2 regions of the Mycetocola sp. BIGb0189 genome follow, and region 2 is predicted to be linked to the other one. Evidence: riboswitches for the same ligand, from Rfam matches in the RefSeq annotation. Region 2 holds a riboswitch; the other holds the start of a gene.
What was found. A riboswitch is a leader RNA that binds a small molecule or an ion and turns the genes downstream of it on or off. The one in region 2 is predicted to bind FMN.
Positions count from the first base shown of each region.

Region 1: linked by a shared signal. The riboswitch ahead of ribD (bifunctional diaminohydroxyphosphoribosylaminopyrimidine deaminase/5-amino-6-(5-phosphoribosylamino)uracil reductase RibD) and the one ahead of pnuC (nicotinamide riboside transporter PnuC) in region 2 are both predicted to bind FMN.

Region 1 covers NZ_JANUED010000005.1:295,019-298,418, reverse strand. The annotation lists gene M2390_RS10170 (riboflavin synthase) at 1-409, opposite strand, end outside; gene ribD (bifunctional diaminohydroxyphosphoribosylaminopyrimidine deaminase/5-amino-6-(5-phosphoribosylamino)uracil reductase RibD) at 409-1,482, opposite strand; FMN riboswitch at 1,577-1,723, opposite strand; gene M2390_RS10160 (sugar-binding transcriptional regulator) at 1,873-2,859, opposite strand; gene M2390_RS10155 (zinc-dependent alcohol dehydrogenase family protein) at 3,286-3,400, shown strand, end outside.
Region 2 covers NZ_JANUED010000003.1:227,501-230,900, forward strand. The annotation lists gene M2390_RS05870 (diaminopimelate dehydrogenase) at 1-639, opposite strand, end outside; gene M2390_RS05875 (co-chaperone YbbN) at 772-1,101, shown strand; gene pnuC (nicotinamide riboside transporter PnuC) at 1,149-1,844, opposite strand; FMN riboswitch at 1,916-2,044, opposite strand; gene M2390_RS05885 (SOS response-associated peptidase) at 2,131-2,850, opposite strand; gene M2390_RS05890 (YchJ family protein) at 2,911-3,300, shown strand.

The sequences.
Region 1 (3,400 bases), on a different contig from region 2:
ACCCCTTATCGGTGACCAGGGATGCGTGCTCGATCGGCAGCGAGAAGCGCAGTACCCGCCAGGCGTCACCCGGGGTGACCTGAAGCAGGGTGCCGGTGCCATCCACATGGCCCTGAACGATGTGACCACCGAGGCGATCGCCCACCTGGGCGGCGCGCTCGAGGTTGACCCGGGTTCCCACGGTCGCCCCATCCAGGGCAGACATAACGAGGGTCTGGGCCATGACGTCGGCGGTGAAGGAGGTTGCGGTCTGCTCGATCACGGTCAGGCACACGCCGCTCACGGCAATCGAATCGCCGTGCCCGGCGTCGGAGACCACGAGCGGTCCCTCCACGGTGATGCGCAGGGCATCGGCACTGGGAACGAGCGCGGTGATGGTGCCGAGCTCCTCAATGATTCCGGTAAACACTAGTGGGCTCCAGACGTCGGGTGGGTGGATGGGGTTTCGGGGGCGACCGGTTCGGCGGTGAGGCGCAGATCCGATCCCAGGTGTCGAACATCGGTGAAGACGAGGCGATGCTGGTCGGTGATGGTGTCCACACCGAGGTCGGTCAGCGCGAGCTTCGGGCCGCCGATCAGGGTGGGCGCAACATAGACCAGGACGCGGTCGGCAAACCCGGCACGGATGAAGGCGCTGGCGAGGCTCGGGCCGCCCTCCACAAACACCGATCGGATGCCGCGTTTCCACAGAACATCAAGATCCGCGGCCAGATCATCGCCGCTGAGGGTAATGAGCTCGCGCGGGTGGCTGCGCAGCTGCGCGTTCGCCGGCACCTCGCGGTGGCCAAACACCACGGGGATCGGCTGGGCCAGCGGCGCACCGTTTTCCTCGCCGCGGGCGGTGAGTGCGGGATCATCGGCCAGGACGGTTCCGGTGCCCACGGCGATTGCGTCGTGGCGGGAGCGTTCGAGGTGCACATCGGCACGGGCGTCGGGTCCGGTGATCCACTGGCTGGTCCCGTCGGCGGCGGCCGCGCGGCCATCCAGGCTGGTGGCCCACTTGACGGTCACGGTCGGGCGTCCGCGTCGGGCATCCCGCAGCCAGCCGGCCAGCAGCTCCTCCGCCTGTTCGCGGCGCGGTCCCAGCCGCGCGGGGATGCCCGCGTCGATCAGGGTCTGCGCACCGTGGCTGGACACCGCTCCGGGATCGGGCACCGCGAAGTACACCTCGGCGACGCCGGCTGCAATCAGCGCCTGCGCGCAGGGGCCGGTGCGTCCGGTGTGATTGCACGGTTCCAGGGTGACCACGGCGGTCGCGCCGCGGGCCTCGCCCGGTGCCAGGTGGGAGAGTGCGTCCACCTCGGCGTGGGCGGTGCCGGCACCACGGTGCCAGCCCTCGGCGAGGGTGTGCCCATCGGGGCTGAGGATGACGCAGCCAACCCGCGGGTTGGGCCCACCGTCGGGCCCGCGGGTGGCGATCTCCAGGGCGCGGCCCATGGCCGCGTCGAGGACGGCCGCGTCTAGGCGGTCTGGGGTGATCATCGGAGTGGTTGCCTTTTCTCGAGCGCACTCCGGGAGGATGGCGACGCGAGCGTCACCGATTTGCGCGCACCTGACGAGGGGTCGTCAAATCCGCGTGTGCTACCTCTCATCCGGACTCGAATCCCGCAGGACCCATAACCGTCGGTGCCGGAATTTCACCGGCTCAACCCCTCCTTCCGAAAAAGAACGGGCTCGCGGACTCTCACCGCCGGTTTGGACTCTCACCAACCCCGGAGCACTATTTGTTATCTATCGTAGGTCAACCGCACTGCCCGGTGGAAGTATTCCGACACACCGAGACTTTTTTCCGGCGGCTGCTCGGGGCCGCCGTGGCCGCAGACAGAGACGCTCCCCTCGAACTCGAGGGGAGCGTCTCTGTCTGCGGGCGGGCTAGGCGTCCAGTGGACCCTGGTCGACCAGACGGCGGGCGGTGCCGGCGTCCACGATCAGGTCGGTGATCAGGCCGGCGGCCAGGGCGCCGCGCAGGGTGCGCAGCTTGCCGGCGCCGGAGACCACGCCGACGCGGCGGGAGATGCCGCGCAGCACGTCGAGGCTCGGGCCCGACGAGCGGGAGTTCAGGGCGATGTTGTCGCTGCTGCCATCCTCGCGATAGAACACGGTGGCGACGTCACCGACAACCCCGTCCTCGCGCATCACGGCGAGGTCCGCATCGTCGATGTAGCCGGCGACGTAGAGGTGGCTGGGGACGTCGGAGTAGGTCGAGCCGAGACCGAAGACCGCAATGTCCAGCGCGTTCTGGCGCTCCACCACGCGGCTCACGCTGCGCTCACGCCACATCGCGGTCTTGGTGTTGGGATCATCAAACACGGCGGGCACCGGGAACTGCTGGATCGCCGCCCCGAACGCGGCACCAAAGCGCTGCAGGATCTCGCTGGCATAGGCGATACCCGTGGTGCGCGGGTTGGCGGCACCGTTGAGCTGCACGATGAGCGAGTTGTGGGTGGGCTTGGATGAGAGGTTGCGGGAGACCGCGCTCATGGTGGAACCCCATGCCACACCCATCGACATGTTGGAGTCGAAGAAGCCGCCGAGGATGCGGGCGGCATAGAGCGCGACCCGGTCGAGGCGATCCACGTCGCTGATCTGGTCGGGGACCGAGACCACGTGGGCGACCACGCCGAACTGCTGACGAATGTCGTTTTCCAGCTGACGCGGGGCATCCAGCGGGGAGCGAACCTGGATTTCCACCAGGCCGGTCTCGCGGGCATGGCCCAGCAGACGCGAGACGCTTGAGCGCGAGGTATGCAGCTCGGCGGCGATCGCATCCATGGTCAGATCCTGCAGATAGTAGAGCTGCGCGGCGGTTAGGGCGTCACGAGTTTTCCCACTGAGGGAAAACGATTCGGGAACCGACATTGGTAAAACTCCTTGCGCCGTGCGGCCGCCAGCGGGGCCGGTCAGGTGGCGGATGTATTGCGGGTGTGATGTGCGGGCCCGCGTGGTGGTGCGGGATCGCCGCGTTCACCGTCGCAAGACTTCACCTCCGAGCTTAACCATTTTTTCGTGTGCGTGTGCACGGGTGCCGTGCGCGCACCGTATTGCACATCACACGATCCATGTGATGTTTTCGAATGTCATGTGATATTTGCCCGCCGAACCGGAGATATATCTCGTTTCACGATATAAATCACAGTATGAATGTTAGATATAACAGAGTTCTGTGTTATGTTGTGGGAACGATGTAACACATTGGAGTCAAAGACGTCCCCAGAGTCGGTGGCGTTTCACCCCGCGAGCGTTGCCGGTCGAAGCAGACCCGGCGACGGGAAGGCACTAACGACGATGCGAGCAATTGTTTTTGATCGGGAACACGAACTCTCCCTGACCGAGGTTCCCACCCCCACCGCCGGTCCCAAGGACGTCATTATCAAGGTCGCCGCCGTGGGCATCTGCGGCA
Region 2 (3,400 bases):
TTCCTCGTCGGCCCCGTCTTCCAGGACGATCACGCACTCACGGGTGTGCTTGTCCCGGGTGGAGAGGGTCGGGCGCTCGCCGGAGCGGACCTTTGCGATCGCCTCCTCCGAGGGAATCGTGTACTGCACGCCCGCGGCGACGCCGGGAATGCGACGGATCGCGTCCGAGTGTCCCTGGCTGAGGCCCCGGCCCCAGAACGTGTGCGTATCGCCGTCGGGGAGGATGGCCTCGCCGTACAGCCGGTTGATCGAGAACAGACCGGGATCCCAGCCCACCGAGATGATCGCCACGCGCTCGCCGGAGGTTGCGGCATCCATGGCCGCAAAGTACTCAGGCACGCGGGCGTGGGTGTCAAAGCTGTCCACGGTGCTGAAGCGGGCGGCGAGTTCGGGACCGTGGATCGGCAGGTCATCCTTGGAGCCGCCACAGAGAATCAGCACGTCGATCCGGTTTTCGAGCCCGTCCAGGGCGTCGATTCCGAACACCCGGGTCTCCGGGCGGGCGGGGCTCAGGGCCTCGGGGTCGCGCCGGGTGAAGACACCCACGAGTTCCAGATCCGGGTTGAGGGCGAGCGAGGCCTCCACTCCGCGACCGAGATTTCCGTACCCCACGATGCCGACCCGAATCTGCTGTGTCATGCTGTGCTGCTCCCTTACCGCGCCTAGCGCTCCCGGATAAACGAACCCCCACCCTAGCGCAGTGCCCGTGCGGCCCGGCGGCGGGGTGCACGCTCGTGCACCGGGGTGTGGCGGCGGGTTTAGCATGGAACCATGTCCGTAACGCCGGTGACCACCGAGTCCTTCGAATCCGTTCTTGAATCCAACCGCCTGGTGATTCTTGATCTCTGGGCCGCCTGGTGCGGCCCCTGCCTGGCCTTTGCCGACGTGTTCCGGGCCTCCTCGGCCGCGCACCCGGACGTGTTTTATGGCTCGGTGGACACCGTGGCCGAGCCCGAGCTGGCCCAGAAGCTGGGTGTGCGTTCGATCCCGACCACGCTGATCTACCGCGGGGGACACCTGGTCTACTCGCGTGCCGACGTGCTGACCGCCGCCGATATCGACGACGCCCTGATCGAGGTCCGCAGTTCCGGCGCCTGCTAGCGCGGGACGCGGCGGGGGACACGGCGGAGCATGCGGCGCGTGCGGGTTTAGCCGCGCAGCACCGGCATCGCCGAATCGGTATCCAGCAGCGCACGGGCGGCCGACTCGACCCGGTTGATCCGCCACCACACAAAGAATCCGATCAGCGTGAAGGCCCCGTAGAACAGATACATAAACGCCGAGGCGTAGTACCCGGCGCTCACCAGCAGCGGCACACCCACGGCGTCCACGGCCACCCAGATCAGCCAGAACTCGACCCACCCGCGGGCCATCCCGTAGGTGGCGAGCAGCGAACCCATGAAGATCCAGGCGTCGGCCCAGACCGGTTCGAAGGAGCCCAGCGCGCGGAACACCGGCGTGAGGATCGCGGTGCCACCCACCAGGGCGACCACCAGGAAGATGCGCTGCTTCCCGCTGGCCCAGCGCGGCGAGATCGCCACGGCCTGGCCCCCGCGGGACTGGTGCCAGCGGATCCAGCCGTACACGGCCACGATCAGGAACATGATCTGCCGTCCGGCCTGACCCAGCAGGTTTGTCGGGTTCGGGGTGTGGAACACCGCACCCAGGAACACCGTCAGCAGCAGCAGGTTGCCGATGATGCCGACCGGCCAGGCCCAGGACTTACGGCGCATGCCGCCGATCGCGCAGATCAGCCCGAAGACGTTGCCGATGATTTCGCGCCAGAGGATCGTTTGCGATCCGATGTGAAGCTGGGCGTCAAAGAGCCAGGTAATGACGTTCAATGGTTTTTCTCCTTCCGCGTGCGAAACTGCGGGGGAAATACCAAGGGAATGTTAAACGTCAACAAACACCAAAGCGTGCTTCTCTCATCCAGACTCTAACTGTCGGTATCGGAATTTCACCGATTCGGCCACAAAGTTTCCCATGCGGTTCGCGGACTATCACCGCCGGTTCGGAATTACACCGACCCCGGAGCACTCGATCAGTCTAACGCGGGCCCCGTGGATTTTGTTCCGCACGCTCGTGTGGGCCGGGAGGATGACGATTCTTGACATCGGTGCGGCGTTCCTAGGCGGCCACCGGGTCGATGAGTTCGGGACTGTTTCCGCGCACCGGACCCACCCGATCCACGCGGAAGTCCCGCGCCCAGGCGGCTCCGGCCTCGGCCACCGTGCCCAGCAGGGCGGCATCGCCGGTAACCGAGCCGTCGATCCAGTGGAGCCACAGCTCCCGTGGGAGGAACACCGGATTACGGTCATGAATCTCGGCCAGGTTGGGTGCGGTGGGCTGGGTCAGGATGGTCGCGGTGAGGTGCCAGCGTGCCGGGTCATTCTCCGGAAGCGCGGGGTCCGGCCACCAGGAGTAGAGCCCGGCAAATGCGGTGATCTGATGGGCTGCGGGACGGATGAAATAGGGCACCTTGACCCCGTCCTCGGTGCGCCACTCATAGTAGCCGGTGGCAAACACGACGGCGCGCTGATGCCTGACCGCGGTTTTGAACGTGGGCTTTTCGGCGGCGGTTTCGATCCGCGCATTGAACGTGGGGAACTTGGGGCGCAGCGTCTCGGACCAGCGTGGGACCAGCGACCAGGAGGCACTCTCGAAACGCAGCTCACGATTCAGCTCGGGCCGCGTGGCCTCGAGCAGGATCGGGATCTGCTGGGTCGGGGCGATGTTCCAGGAAGGCTGCCACGACGGCCGCCACTCGGCCGGAGCGCGCCCGGTCTCCTCGATAAACTCGACGATCATGCTGTTGATCTCGCCATCCATGGCAAAGCGTCCACACATGCGCAGCCTCCTTTCCTGAGATGTTATCCGCTGGTGGGGACATCGTGGGAGAATTGAGGCATGGATCCCACACTGCGCTGCCCGTGCCTGAGCGGCCTCACCTACGGTGAGTGCTGCGGTCGCGCCCATGCCGGCACCCCGGCGGCCACGGCCGAGGCGCTGATGCGCTCGCGCTTCTCGGCGTTCGCAGTGGGCGATGTGGACTACCTGCTGCACACCTGGCACCCGCACACCCGTCCCGGTGCCCTGGAGCTCGACCCCGACCTGCGCTGGTACCGCCTCGACATCGAGGGCACCAGCGCCGGCGGCCCCCTGGACCGCGTCGGCACGGTCGAATTCACCGCCTACTACCGCTCCCCGGACGGCAAGGGCACCCAGCACGAACGCAGCCACTTCACCCGCGAAAACGGCCGCTGGTACTACCGCGACGCCGACCCCACCATCGGCTAGCCGCTAGTCGCTAGTCGCTAGTCGCTAGTCGCTAGTTAGCAGCCGTGTGGCGCTTAGCCCACTCCTGGGACGATCCTGATTGAGACGCGGTCCGGTCCGG